One region of the Clostridium sp. CS1-1 genome, then DNA from elsewhere that is predicted to be linked to it. Evidence: riboswitches for the same ligand, from Rfam matches in the RefSeq annotation. Region 1 holds a riboswitch; the other holds the start of a gene.
The links. Region 1 has a riboswitch for lysine ahead of lysA (diaminopimelate decarboxylase). Riboswitches for the same ligand answer to the same signal wherever they lie in the genome.
Positions count from the first base shown of each region.

Region 2: another riboswitch for lysine. It lies ahead of AC0N0V_RS22045 (aspartate kinase); the one in region 1 lies ahead of lysA (diaminopimelate decarboxylase).

Region 1 covers NZ_CM148680.1:2,243,799-2,251,668, reverse strand. The annotation lists gene AC0N0V_RS10600 (bifunctional 3,4-dihydroxy-2-butanone-4-phosphate synthase/GTP cyclohydrolase II) at 1-473, shown strand, start outside; gene ribH (6,7-dimethyl-8-ribityllumazine synthase) at 475-936, shown strand; lysine riboswitch at 1,327-1,505, shown strand; lysine riboswitch at 1,604-1,772, shown strand; gene lysA (diaminopimelate decarboxylase) at 1,913-3,211, shown strand; gene AC0N0V_RS10585 (aspartate kinase) at 3,239-4,444, shown strand; gene AC0N0V_RS10580 (aspartate-semialdehyde dehydrogenase) at 4,596-5,588, shown strand; gene AC0N0V_RS10575 (methyl-accepting chemotaxis protein) at 5,706-7,412, opposite strand; gene AC0N0V_RS10570 (galactose ABC transporter substrate-binding protein) at 7,492-7,870, opposite strand, start outside.
Region 2 covers NZ_CM148680.1:4,660,499-4,668,368, reverse strand. The annotation lists gene AC0N0V_RS22065 (HelD family protein) at 1-506, shown strand, start outside; gene hydE ([FeFe] hydrogenase H-cluster radical SAM maturase HydE) at 661-1,704, shown strand; gene AC0N0V_RS22055 (PRK06851 family protein) at 1,850-2,962, opposite strand; gene AC0N0V_RS22050 (M18 family aminopeptidase) at 3,299-4,600, shown strand; lysine riboswitch at 4,712-4,886, shown strand; gene AC0N0V_RS22045 (aspartate kinase) at 4,983-6,185, shown strand; gene lysA (diaminopimelate decarboxylase) at 6,208-7,506, shown strand; gene AC0N0V_RS22035 (glycoside hydrolase family 94 protein) at 7,774-7,870, shown strand, end outside.

The sequences.
Region 1 (7,870 bases):
AACCTGTTTTAGTAAGAGTTCATTCTGAGTGTCTTACAGGGGATGCTTTTGGTTCTCTACGATGCGATTGCGGAGAACAATTTGCTGCTGCTATGGAGAGAGTTAACGAAGCAGGAAGAGGAATTATTCTATATATGCGTCAAGAAGGACGAGGAATTGGACTAATTAATAAATTGAAAGCCTATGCTCTTCAAGACCAAGGGATGGATACAGTTGAAGCAAATTTGGCTTTAGGATTTAAAGCGGATATGAGAGATTATGGTGCAGCAGCACAAATGTTAGTCGATATTGGAGTAAAAAAGGTAAATTTAATGACGAATAATCCTAGAAAAATTGCCGGTCTTTCTGGTTATGGAATAGAGATTTTAAATAGAGTACCAATTCAAATGAATCATAATGAGAGAAATGAGGATTATTTAAAAACAAAAAAAGAAAAATTAGGTCATATATTAAATTTTGGGGAGGAACAATAAGATGAAAATTTATGAAGGAAGTTTAGTAGCACAAGGATTAAAATTTGGTATAGTGGTAGGAAGATTTAATGAGTTTATAGGCGGAAAACTTTTAACTGGCGCTATTGATGCATTTAAACGTCATGGTGTAGAAGAAGAGAATATTGAAATTGCATGGGTACCAGGCGCTTTCGAAATGCCACTAGTAGCAAAGAAAATGGTAAATACAAAAAAATATGATGGAGTAATATGTTTAGGAGCTGTAATAAGAGGAGCAACGCCTCACTTTGATTATGTATCCTCCGAAGTATCAAAAGGAGTTGCAAGTGTGTCTCTAGAAACAGGAGTTCCAGTTATTTTTGGTGTATTAACTACTGATACTATTGAACAGGCTATTGAAAGAGCAGGTACAAAAGCTGGAAATAAGGGATACGATGCTGCAGTTACAGCAATTGAAATGGCTAACTTATTAAAACAAGTATAGGATTTTTATAGATAACCAAATATAGAGCTCGACTTATATGCCGGGATATATTAGCAATTCTTTTGCACTATAAATACTTTTAATTCGTCTAAGGCTCGAATTTGAGAAAAGCTAAGAAGCTTTGATAACTCGCTCACGCTCAGACAATCAAATCTTCTAATCTTTTCTCAAATTCTGCGCCAAGACTCATAAAAAAGTATTTAAATGTGCTTCAGAATTACTAATATATCCCTATGTATAAGTCTAAAATGAAATTGATTTATCTATATGCTTTAAAGTTAAAATATTAAAACTTATACTTAAATGAAAAAAGTAGTTGACTATATTACTTTAATCTGATACACTTCTAAATATAGTAAGTATGAATAAAAAAACGAATATATGTATAAACAGTGTGGTATAGAGGTCGCGGTTGTCATGAGTACTGTATAATTTTTGGATAAATATACACAAAAGGGTCACCCGCCGAAATATATAAATTAAATTTTATGTATTGGGATTATACTGAATAAGTATAGTACTGTCTTCAGAAAATTGCCCAATTTTCTAAAGGCGTGCTTATCACATTGGGGCAAAAGGTTCTGTTATTAAATATAACAGTTATGAGTACCTTTTGCTCATAACTGTTTTTTATTTACTTAAAAATGAAAAAAATTTAATATAAACGATATGATACAGAGGCCGCGGTTACCATTAGTACTACATATTTATATGTAGGAAAGGGTTAACTGCCGAAATACATAAAAGAGTTCTGTTTATGTATTGGGACTATGCTTAACAAGTATAGTACTGTCTTCAGGAGATTGCCCAATCTTCTGAAGGAGTGCTTATCATATTGGGGCAAAAGGCGATGTTATATGAAACAATCATGAGTACCTTTTGCTCGTGATTGTTTTTTTGCTTTTTTAAAAATATAGAAGATTTGATTTATATAAGTATTCGGAAATTTAATTTTAAATAGAAAGAGGAGAAAAAGATGAAGTTATTTGGAACTATGAATATAAACAATGAAGGACATTTAGAAATAGGTAATGTTGATACAACTAATTTAGTAAGGGAATATGGAACTCCTTTATATGTAGTAGATGAAGATCTAGTGAGAAATACTTGTAGAACCTTTAAAGGAAATTTTCAAATGGAAGGTATCGATACTGAAGTTATATATGCATCTAAAGCATTCTTAAATATAGCCATTTGTAAGCTTATCAAGGAGGAAGGATTGTCCTTGGATGTTGTATCAGGAGGAGAACTTTACACAGCTTTAAAGGCAGAATTTCCGACAAACAAAATCTATATGCATGGAAATAACAAAACAAAACATGAATTAGCCTTAGCAATTGAATCACAAATAGGAAGGATAGTAGTGGATAACAGACAAGAATTAGAACTAATTGAGTATCTATGTGAGGGTCTTGAGAGAAAAGTAGATGTATTGCTAAGAGTAAATCCGGGTATTGATGCTCATACTCATGAGTATATTCAAACTTCAAAGAACGATTCCAAGTTTGGAGAATCAATATTTAGTGAGGATATTGGTGAAGTAATAAATAGATTTCAAAATAGTGAGACAGTTAACTTAAAAGGCTTCCACTGTCATATTGGCTCACAAATTTTTGAGGAAGCATCATTTTACTCAGGTGTATCAGCAATGCTTAATTTTTTAGATGAAATGAAAAGCAAATATGGATTTATTACCGAAGAATTAAATTTAGGTGGAGGCTTTGGAGTATATTATTCTGAAGGTGATGAACCAGTCCAGCTAAAAAGGTGCCTTAAAAATATGCTTTTAATACTTAAGGAAGAATCAGAAAAGTTAAATTTAAATATATCAAAAGTTATGATAGAACCAGGTAGATCAATAATTGCTAATGCGGGGACTACCCTTTATGAAATAGGAGGAACCAAAAAGACTTATGGTGGTAAAGAATATATTTTTGTAGACGGAGGTATGACAGACAACCCAAGAACAGCTCTTTATGATGCTAAATATGAGGCGTTGGTTGCGAATAACTTTTATTCTGAAAATAAAGCAATGTATACTATAGCAGGAAAGTGTTGCGAATCTGGTGATGTAATAATAAAAGATATTGAACTTCCAACAGTTCAAAGGGGAGATATACTAGCAGTTCTAACTACAGGAGCTTATAACTATAGCATGGCTAGTAACTATAACAGAATACCTAAACCAGCAGTCGTGTTTGTTAAAGATGGACAGACAAAGTTAGCCGTTAAAAGAGAAACTTATGAAGATATTATAAAAAATGATATATTTTAGATTGATTTAATGAAGGAGGTAGTTTAGATGGCTACAATAGTACAAAAATATGGGGGAACATCTGTAGGAACTATAGATAAAATAAAAGCTGTTGCAAAAAAGGTAATAGAGAGAAGGAAGAAAGGGGATAACGTTGTAGTGGTAGTTTCAGCTATGGGCAAAACTACGGACCAACTTATTGGGTTAGCTAAGGAGATATCAGACAATCCAAACAAAAGAGAAATGGACATGCTAGTATCTACTGGTGAGCAGGTATCAATTGCTTTATTATCTATGGTATTTCATGAATATGGATTTGATTCAGTATCATTAACAGGATTTCAGGCTGGAATTAAAACAGAAGGAATTCATACAAGAAATCGTATTTCAGATATAGATATTGAAAATGTTAAGAACTATCTAGATGAAGGCAAAATAGTTGTTGTTGCTGGTTTCCAAGGTATAAACGAAAATGGAGATATAACCACCTTAGGTAGAGGAGGATCAGATACAACAGCCGTTGCTTTGGCTGCAAAGCTTAATTGTACTTGTGAAATATATACAGATGTAGAAGGAATCTATAGTGTTGACCCAAGGATTTGGCCAAATGCAAAGAAATTAGATGTTATAAGCTATGAGGAAATGATGGAGATGGCAAGCTTAGGAGCTGGTGTTATGGAAACAAGGGCAGTTGAAATAGGATGTAAATATAATATTCCTATTTATGTAGCATCAAGCCATGAAAATAAAAAAGGAACTTATATAAAGGAGTATGATGAAACAATGGAAGGAAAAACAATAACAGGTCTTTCAATTAGCGATGATGTTTTAATGGTTACAGTAAATAATGTTTTGCACAATTCTAAGAATATAGCAATTGTATTTGATAGATTGGCAAAACATAACGTGAATGTAGATATGATAAGCCAAACAGCCCCATTTCATGGATACGTAAATGTTTCTTTTACTACATCTAAAGAAGATGTACATGCTATTGATGAAATAGCTAGGGAACTTAAAGAAGTAATTGAGGGTATTGAAGTATCTAAAGATTCAAACATAACAAAAATATCTGTTGTAGGAATAGGTATGATGAAACAATCAGGAGTTGCATCTGAGATATTTAACATCTTCTCAGATAATGATATTGAGTTCAAACAAGTAACTACTTCTGAAATAAGTATATCCTATACTATAGATGCAAAGGATAAACAAAAAGCAGTAACTGTTTTAGCAAAGGAATTAAATCTGTAAATTAAAATAAAATCAGATGGGACCTGTCTTTAACTGGTGATTGGTTAAACTAATCTAAAAATATAGTGCCACTTTAATCTTTCATTTCTAGAGTTTGGAGGACCAATAGCAGTTAACTAGTAAATAAAATATATTATACGAGGTGTTAAAAATGAGAAAAGCAAATATAGGCATAGTTGGTGCAACTGGTATGGTAGGAAGAACATTTTTAAAGGTATTAGAGGAAAGAAACTTTCCCATTAATAATTTATACCTTTTCTCATCAAAAAAGTCTGCAGGAAACAAAGTAGAATTCATGGGTAAGGAGTATGTTGTTGAGGAACTAACTGAAGACTCATTCAAAAGAGATATGGATATAGCTTTATTTTCTGCTGGTGGAGATATTAGTAAAAAATTTGCTCCTATTGCAAAAGAAGACGGAGTAATTGTAGTGGATAATAGCAGCGCTTGGAGAATGGATAAGGATATTCCACTAGTTGTACCTGAAGTAAATCCTGAAGATGTAAATTGGAACAACGGAATAATAGCAAACCCTAATTGTTCTACAATTCAATCTGTTGTTCCTCTTAAAGTATTGCATGATGCATTCAAAATAAAAAGAATAATCTACTCAACTTATCAGGCTGTATCTGGCTCAGGAGTGGGCGGCGTAATGGATTTAGAAAATGGTATACAGGGGATTGAAGCTAAAAAATATCCTCACCAAATTGCCTATAATTGTCTTCCACATATTGATGTATTTATGGAAAATGGATATACAAAAGAAGAAATAAAAATGATAGAAGAGACTAAAAAGATACTAGGTGATTATGATCTTAAAATTACTGCAACTACAGTTAGAGTTCCTGTTAGACATGGCCATAGCATCTCTATCAATTTAGAGTTTGAAAAGCCATTTGAATTAGAGGAAGTTTACAGACTCCTAGGAAATGCGGATGGAATCATCGTACAAGATGATGTAAAAAACAATGTTTATCCTATGGCTATAAATGCTGAAGGAACTGATGAAGTTTACGTTGGAAGAATAAGAAGAGACTTTAGTGTTGACAATGGGCTTAATTTGTGGGTAGTTGCTGACAATATAAGAAAAGGTGCAGCAACAAATACTGTTCAAATCGCAGAATTATTGCTTAAAAATCTTTAAAATTTCCAAAATAGTTTATGGATTTTAACTCCATACATAAAAATGAAAAAACATTAAGGAAGAGAAGAAACCATCAACTTCTATTCCTTAATGTTTTTTTATTTGATTAAATTATTATTAAGACATTTTAAACTGATTCACTGTATTTTGAAGTTCCTGTGCTAAATCTGATAGATTTTGAGAAGAAGATGTTATTTCTTCCATAGATGCATATAATTCTTCAGTCTCCGCAGAAACTGTTTGCATTTGGGTAGAGGTTTCTTTAGAAATAGTATCAATAACATCAACGGATACAACAATCTGTTGACTACCACTTGCAAACTGTTGTAAAGTTTCAGAAGTATTTTCGATTTGTAAAGAAACCTCATCCACAAGCTTTAATATTTGACCAAACGCTTTGCCAGCGTCGTTTACTACTTGTGTTCCAATATTTACATCTTTTACGCCATTATTCATAGCAATAACCGCTGATTTAGTGTCATTATTGACTTGTCTAATGAGTTTTGTAATTTTTTGAGTAGCATCACTAGATTGCTCAGCGAGTTCACGAACTTCTTGAGCAACAATTGCAAAACCTTTTCCCTGATCACCTGCATGAGCAGCCTCAATGGCAGCATTTAAGGCAAGTAAATTTGTTTGTCTTGCAATAGATGAAATGGCATCTACAATTTGTCCAATCTCATTTGAGTTTTCATTTAGCTTTTTAATAGCATCGTCTACAAGTTTTGTAGAATTTTTAATGGCTGTCATTTGATTTATAGCCTCTAAAATAGCGTTGCTACCATCTTTAGCTGCAGCTGATGCTTGACTAGCAACAGTAACTGCGTTAATCGAATTAAGTGATACCTGTTGTACTCCAGCAGAAATTTGTTCAACTGCATATGAAGCTTCACCTGATGCCTTAGATTGACTTTCTGCCCCACTAGATACTTCAGTAATTGTGTTAGTCACATGGCTTACAGCTTTAGTTGACTGCTCCGAATTGCTATATAATTCCTCAGAGGATGCGGCCACTTGCTCTGATGCATTTAGTACTGATCGTACTATACTTTTTAAGTTATCTATCATTACATTAATGGAGTCACCTAATTGTCCAATTTCATCCTTTTCTGGTATTTCTAAAGGTTCAATCACCAGGTTACCTGTGGCAATTTCTTGTAGAGTGGCCACACATTTATAAAGTCTATGTACTATACCTTGTGAAATTACTATTGCAACAATAATACTGGCCACTATACTTATCAAGAATATGATACTCATTATCAACTTTGCCTGTGAACTTGCTTCTTTATTTTCAAGCCAAGTGTCATTAGTTATAGTATCTATTTCTAAATCCATTTTCTTAAGCACGTGCTTATAAGTATTCATGTATACTCTACCATCTTCCAGTCTGTCACGTGCTGTTTCAATTTTACCTGACTTTACAAGATCTATTTGAATCTGAAAGTAATTATTTATTACTTGAATATTAGGGATAGCTTCATTTTCAACAATACTTGCTAAATCTTCACTAATGAAATAATATTTCTTTACATCCTTTAGATTATTTGTTATGCTTTCTTGACTTGCCTTGTATGATTCTAAATATCGTTCATCTCCGTTACTTGCAATATAACCACGTACTCCGGTTTCCTCATTAACTAACTCACTACTAATTTTAGAAACAATATGATCTATGGGAATCACATTATTGGAAACCTTCTTAGTTGATGTTTCAATGCGATTAAAGTTATAGAAAGCACCAATTGTAGTGACAAACATCATAATTAAAATAATACCAAATCCAATAAAAATTTTAGTCTGAACTTTAGTGTTTTTTATCACAATACTTCCTCCATTACTCCTATAGTTATTTATAATTAAATTAAATGACAGAATACTTAACAATTACACATAATATTTTTTATTCTGCGTCGTTTATATTTTCTTTAGTAATTTTTTTATAGTCAATCCATACATACTTGCCGTTTGTAATTGTATAACTAAAATTATCCTTATTTGGAGTTAGCCCTTTAGCGAGGACATTAGAGAGGTTGAAAGCAGCGTCACCTTGTTTCTTAGCATCATTCAGCACTGTCCCGAGAAGAGTGCCATCTTTAATAGATTTAAGTGCTGTTGCTGTGCCATCTACGCCAACAACTGGCATATACTTTCCATTTTTAAAATAACCGTTAGCCTTTAAGGAATCAATTGCACCGAGAGCCATATCGTCATTATTAGCTATTACACAGTCAAAGTTTTCACCATAGGACGCAAGAAATGTGTCCATTTTTTCCTGTGCC
Region 2 (7,870 bases), 2.4 Mb from region 1:
ATTTGGCTTGTATTTTACCGGATTTAGAGATTAGAGATTTTCAACTTTTAAAAAGTTATAGATCTACAAAGGAAATAATGAATTACGCTAATAGATATTTAAAGAATAACAAAACTATTCCTTTGGTTAGAAATGGTGTGGAAGTTGTAGAAAAAAAGGTGGATGACATAAATAATCTTGTGGATCAATTGATAGATAGTATAGCAGAACTAAAAGAGAAGGATTATGAAAGTGTTGCTATAGTTTGTAGAAATCTAAAAGAAACAGAACTACTAGGTAGTTTAATTAAGAACAGAATTCATATAAAAGTTATAAATAGAGAGAACATAATATATTCTAGTGGCGAAGTAATACTTCCATCTTACTTTGCAAAAGGATTAGAGTTTGATAGCGTTATATTGGTAGATACTAATAGTGAACCGTCAGATAACGAAGAAGACAAATTAAAATATGTTATGAGTACAAGAGCTTTGCATGAATTACACGTATACAAAGTGGGAAGGTAGTATTAAAGTTATTAATAATAATACAGAGCTGACTTTATAAAATAAAAAAGCTTTCAGCTTATGAAGGCTTTTTTATTTTATAGATAAGTGTTAATAATTGGTGTAAAATATATGTGAACAATAAAAGTATAAGAAAGGAATCGTGAGGTTACTTATGAATAAGGTTTTAAGTTTAATTAAAAAGGCTGAGGAAACTCATAACTTATCAAAGGATGAAATAATTACTATTCTCCAAGAAAATAATTGCAATGAAGAACTTTTTCAAGCAGCTGACAGGGTTAGAAAAAAATACGTAGGGGATGAAGTACATCTAAGAGGCCTTATCGAATTTTCCAATATATGCAAGAGGAATTGTTTGTATTGTGGTCTTAGGGCTTCAAATGGAAATGTTAAAAGATATAGATTAGAGCCAAATGAGATAATAGAATTGGCTCGAAAAGCGGTAGAGTATGGATATAAAACTATAGTTATGCAATCTGGTGAAGATGAGTACTATACAGTAGATAAAATGAAATACATAATATCAGAAATTAAGAAGTTAGATGTGGCGCTTACAATAAGTATAGGAGAAAAGAGCATAGATGAATATAAAGCTTATAAGGAAGCTGGAGCAGATAGATATTTAATAAGGATAGAAACAACAAATAAGAAGTTATATGAGGATATGGATCCAGGTATGAGTCATGAAGAGAGAATAAGGTGCCTTAATGATTTGAGAAAACTAGGATACGAAGTTGGGACTGGTTGCCTAGTAGGGCTACCTGGACAAACTATAGAGTCTTTAGCAGAGGATATATTATTTTTCAAGGAATTGGAAGCTGACATGATAGGAATAGGACCATTTATACCAAATGAGGATACTCCTTTGAAGGAGGCTAAAGGAGGCGAATTTATAACTAGCTTAAAAGTTATGGCTGTAACTAGGCTTCTAATGCCAGACATAAATATTCCTGCAACAACGGCAATGGAGAGTTTAAATAAAAATGGACGAGTAATCGCTCTTCAAAGTGGAGCAAATGTAGTTATGCCAAATGTAACAGAAGGAGAGTACAGGAAATTATATGCTCTTTATCCAGGGAAAATATGTACAGGAGATACTCCTGCTCATTGTAGAGGATGTATTACAGGGAAAATTACGGGTATAGGTAGAAAGGTTTCAGAATCGAAAGGTTTTAGAAAAAAGGAACTCAGTATATAATGTAGAGTAGCGTTAAATTATTAATAAGATATTGAAACTCCCGCGTAAACATAGGCGGGAGTTAATTAATATAATAACTTTTAAATGGTTAGAGAATTAGAATTCTTTATTTCCAAATTATAAAGCAAAAATATATTGTTAATACTTAATTAGAGGATAATTTATTTTCTTCATTATAGTCTTCTTCATATTTTAACAACTTGGAAAGTACTGCTTGATAGGTTTTATCTATTTCTTTAAAATACATATTTTCTATAAAATAAGTTTCAAGGTTATCATGAAGTTTTTTTGCAGAGGATATAATAGATAACCCCTTGTTTAATAAGTTATAGAAGGTTTCTCTATCTTTTTGTAATTCATCCTTGTCTATGAGTGCATAATTAATAAGGTTATCCATAAATATTTGTGTACCATTAAATTTTTTATTATTTATCTCATTTGAGGTAATAACTGCGGTTTTTAAATCAGGAATAATAATATGCTCAATTCGTGAAGGAATAAGAGGGTCATGATATACCTCAACGAAAAATCCCCTTTTTAAAGCTTCAAGTAAGAGGAATTTAAGAATCTGTGTCTTTCCAGTACCTGGTCCACCATTCAAAACGTATATTTTTTCACAGTCTTGATGTATATTTTCTATAAAGGTCACTATGCCATTAGGTGTAAAAGCAGTAGCAAAAAGATGTCTTTCAGTACCCAAACCTGTAACTTCATAATCGGATAATATTTTGTATTTTAAGTCTTCTTCTAAAACGGATAACTTTGAATAATCTAATGCACGTTTATTATAATTAGACCAATCTTCGTGTATAAGTTTTGCAGCACCTATAAACTTATAAGCCCTTTGGAAGGTTTCACCAATCTCTTTATTAGTTTGAATTATATTTTGCCTATACTTCTTAAAACCTTCTTCATTCCAATGCGCACCCATATTTAGTACTTCGTCAACTGCACCTGGGTTTTTAGGATCAACAATGTGGGGAGCTGTCCCGTCTAATATAGCTATATTTAGCCCCTTAATAACTACACCATCTAAAGAGTTATTATCAGAGGAACAATGATGGTATTCAACATCATATCCCTTATCATTAAAAAATGCGCCGATATTTTTCATAAGAGATGATTTTCCAGTACCTGGGCCACCCTTAATACAAATTTTCCTTCTTGCTGATTCCTGACTTATAATGTAATCATAGAAAGAATAAAAGCCTAGAGAAGTATTACCACCTGGAAAGAAGTTTCTAACCTTACCTTTCATAAATACACACTCCTATTTATTACAATCAGTATATAATATGCAATGGTTGAGTGTTTTGCTCCATATATTTAAATATATTTAGAAGATAACTAGTTAACCTATAATAGTACGTGCTCTATGGCATTAAAATTTACAATTTAAATATACTAAATAATTAGGGGTATTCCTAATATTAAGGATACTAGATATCATAAAAAACTATTATAAATTGAGTTGTTATTTTATAAAAGTTAAATAAGACCTATACCAAAATATATATTTTGGTATAATTATGATGTTAAATTACATAGTAGGCTACATTAAATTCAAAAAATATTATATATTGGAGGAATAGAAATGAACAATGAATTAAAGAAAGCGCAGGAACTTATAGATTTTATTTATGAAAGTCCTACAGCATTCCATGCCGTTGATAGTTCAAAACAAGTGCTTTTAAATGCCGGATTCAATGAACTTAGAGAAGAAGACAGCTGGAAGCTAAAAAAGGGAGAAAAGTATTTTTTAACAAAAAATGAATCTGCAATTATAGCTTTTGTAGTAGGAAAGGGAGAAATAGAAAAAGAAGGCTTTAGAATAGTAGGTGCGCATACTGATTCACCAGGATTTAGAGTAAAACCAAATCCAGACATGGAAGTTGAGGGGGCGTATGTAAAATTAAACACAGAAGTCTATGGAGGTCCTATAATAAATACATGGTTAGATAGACCATTGTCTTTAGCAGGAAGAGTAACTTTGAAAAGTGAAAATCCACTTTATCCCGAAATAAGGCTTATAAATATAAAAAAACCTATATTAGTGATACCTAACCTAGCTATACATATGAACAGAAATGTAAACTCTGGTGTAGAATTAAATAAACAAAAGGATATACTTCCATTACTTTCGCTAGTAAATGAGGAGTTTGAAAAAGGACAATATCTTATAAAGACAATAGCTAGAGAATTAAGCGTAAACGAGAAGGATATATTAGATTTTGATTTATTTCTTTACGAATTCGAAAAAGGAAAGGTTATAGGACTAAATAATGAATTTATTTCTAGCGGAAGATTAGATGACTTATCAATGGTATACGCAGGAATAAGTGCATTAACAGAAACTGAAGCGGGTAACGCTACAAATATAGCTATTTGTTTTGATAATGAGGAAGTGGGAAGCACAACAAAACAGGGAGCGAATTCACCTTTCTTATCATCAGTATTAGAAAGAATTCTAATAAGTCTTGGCAAAGGTAAGGAAGAATATTATAGAGCACTTGCAAAATCATTTATGATATCTAGTGATTTAGGTCATGCATTACATCCAAATTATGGGGAAAAGTCTGATCCAGTAAATAGACCTATAATAAATAGAGGCCCAATTATAAAAGTGAGTGCAAGCCAGAGTTATACATCAGATAGTGTATCAAGTGCTGTTTATAAGAGTATATGTGAAAAGGCAGGAGTTCCTGTTCAAATATTTGTTAATCGCTCAGATGAAAAGGGTGGTTCTACCATTGGGCCTATATCTTCAAGTCATGTAAATATTAACTCGGTAGATATGGGAATTGCGATATTTTCAATGCATTCTATAAGGGAATTAGGTGGAGTTAAGGATTATATATATACAGAAGAATCATTTAAGGAGTTCTATAAGCTTTAGGCTTTCAAGGATAAGCATGTTTGAAAAGTTATATATTTTAAAATATTACAAATAGTGTTTGAAATGTATAAATATTTATGATAAACTAAGTACAATTTAATAAAGAAACCTACCTAGGGTAGAGGTGCTGGAATTAGGAGTACTTATTTTTAGTCGGCGGATAATGAGAAATAAGGAAAGGGATTGCAGCCGAAGAAAATAATTTGGCGAAACTATTTTCTGGCTTTGCATATAATATATGTAAGGCTGTCATGTTCATCTGTGAACGTGGAGAGCTACAAGGTCACAAAGTTGTATTTATAATGCAGCAGAGGTGTTCCTTTGCTGCATTTATTTTTTAGGTGGACGTTTCTTAAGATAAAGGAGTTTAAGGAGTGGTATTATGGCAGTTGTGGTACAAAAGTATGGTGGAAGTTCCGTAGGGACTATAGACAAAATAAAGAATGTTGCAAGCACTGTAGTAAAGAGAATGAAGAAAGGTGATGAACTTGTCGTAGTGGTATCAGCAATGGGTGATACTACAGATGAACTTATAGGACTTGCAAATCAAATCACAAGCAAACCCGATAAGAGGGAGTTAGATGCTTTGCTTTCTACAGGTGAGATGATGTCTTCTGCATTACTTGCCATGGCAATTAAAAGCTTAGGTTATGATGCTGTTAGCTATACAGCCTATCAAATAGGAATTAAAACTAGCGGACAATATGGCAAATCTCTAATAGATGACATAGATGGTAACAATATAAAAAAGAGCTTATCAGAAGGAAAAATTGTCATAGTAGCAGGGTTTCAGGGAATAAATGAAGGTGGAGACATAACTACTCTCGGAAGAGGCGGTTCAGATACTACTGCAGTAGCAATAGCGGTTAAGCTAAGGGGTATCTGTGAAATATATACTGATGTAGATGGAATATACAGCGTAGATCCAAGAAAATACAAAGAAGCAAAGAAATTAGATCAAATAGATTATGAAGAAATGCTCGAGCTCTCAAGTCTTGGTGCACAGGTTATGCACTCAAGATCAGTGGAATTAGGGCAGAAGTATAGCATTCCAATATATGTTGGATTAAGTAATAGTGATATTAAGGGTACAGTTATTAAGGGGGTAAGTAACATGAATATGGAAAGTAAACCAGTAACAGGACTTGCAACAAGTGACGAAGACGTAGCTATAACAATAAGGGATATAGAGAATGATATAAATATAATTGCTAGTTTATTTGAGAGTGTAGCTAGCAAGAGAATTAACATAGATATGATAAGTCAGACAGCACCGATAAATAGTAAAGTTAATTTATCATTTACAATACCGAAGGCTGACTTGCATGAGTGCTTAGAAATTGTTAGAGAATACTATCCGGATAGAGAAAAAATTGCAATAGATGAGAATGTAACTAAATTTTCAATAGTTGGAATTGGAATGAAAACAACGTCTGGTGTAACAGCTAGAATGTTTAAATTGTTTAGAGAAAATAATATAGAGGTAAAAATGATAACTACCTCAGAAATAAGAATAACATGCACAATTAAACAAGAAGATAAATTAAGATCTATAAATATAGTAGCAAAGGAATTCAATTTATAAACATTTTAGGAGGAAAACCAGTATGAAACTAGTTGGGACTATGGAAATTAAAGATAATACTCTGCATATTGGTGGGGTAAATACAATGGATTTATCAAGAAAGTTTGGAACTCCTCTATACGTAATTGACGAAGATTTAGTAAGAAGTCAGTGTAGGAGATACTATAAAGCTTTTAAAGGCGAAAATACTAAGAATAAAGTAGCCTATGCTGGAAAAGCATTTTTAACACTAGCTATGTGTCAACTAATAAATAGTGAAGGTTTATGTCTTGATGTTGTTTCGGGAGGAGAACTCTATACTGCTTGGAAAAGTGGTTTTCCTATGGAGAATGTGTATTTTCATGGGAACAACAAAACTGTAGAAGAAATAAAAATGGGAATAAAACTTGGCGTTGGAATATTTGTCGTTGATAACTTGTATGAAATTGAAAAAATAAATTCAATAGCAAAAGAAAATAGTAAGGTTCAAAAAATTCTTTTAAGAATAACTCCGGGAATAGAAGCTCATACTCATGAATATATAAAGACAGGGCAAATAGATTCAAAGTTTGGTTTTACCATGTTAAATAATAAAACTATAGATGCAGTAAGAAAAGCAATTGCACTTTCAAATATTGAGTTTATTGGATTACACTGCCACATAGGATCACAAATCTTCGATACAAAACCTTACGAGGATGAGGTAAAAATTATGTTATCTATAGTTAAGAATATTAAAGATGAAACGAATTATGAGGTTAAGGAGCTGGATCTTGGCGGTGGGTTTGGTATATATTACAAAAGTGGAGATACCCCAAGAAAGATAGAAGATTTTTGTCAGGTAATGTTAGAAACAGCGGAAAATACAGCAAAAAATCTAGGGATAGAACTTCCCTGTCTTGTTATAGAGCCTGGTAGGTCTATTATTGGTAGTGCTGGAACAACTCTTTATACAATCGGGTCAATTAAGGAAATACCAGATATAAAAAAATATGTAGCGGTAGACGGAGGGATGACAGACAATATTAGACCTGCACTATACAATGCTGAATATGAATGTATATTGGCAAGTAAGGTAGAAAGCACCTCCAGGGAGGTAGTAACCATATCTGGTAAGTGTTGTGAATCTGGGGATATACTACTGAATGATGTAGAAATTTCACAAGCTAAAAGTGGGGATATTTTAGCAGTTCTTACTACGGGAGCATATGGTTATTCCATGTCTAGCAATTATAATAAGATACCAAGACCAGCAGTAGTCATGGTTAAAGATGGAGAAGAAAAACTTATTTGTAGGCGACAAACCTTCGAGGAGATTGTTGAAAACGAGTTATCTTTATAATAACTAACAAGAAAAGAGGCAGGATTTAAAATCTAGATACAACATGGACTCTTATAGCTTTATTACATGTAAAAAGAGCACTATTAAAATTTATTAATTTAATAAGTTTTAATAGTGTTTATTTTTTATTTGAAGATTTTGGACTAGACCTTTCATCAGAAGTATATTTCCAGATAATTTCTTAACTAAATTTAAATTCATACTTTCGATACTTTTGGGAATAATAATCTAAGCACGAATTGTTTTTTCATGAAAGGATGGATTTTTATGCTTTACATTATAGTTCTAGCTATAGCTATTGTAACGGTAAGCTTTTACGTAGTTTCTAATAAAGGAGAAACAAAAGAAGAAAATATAATGGATG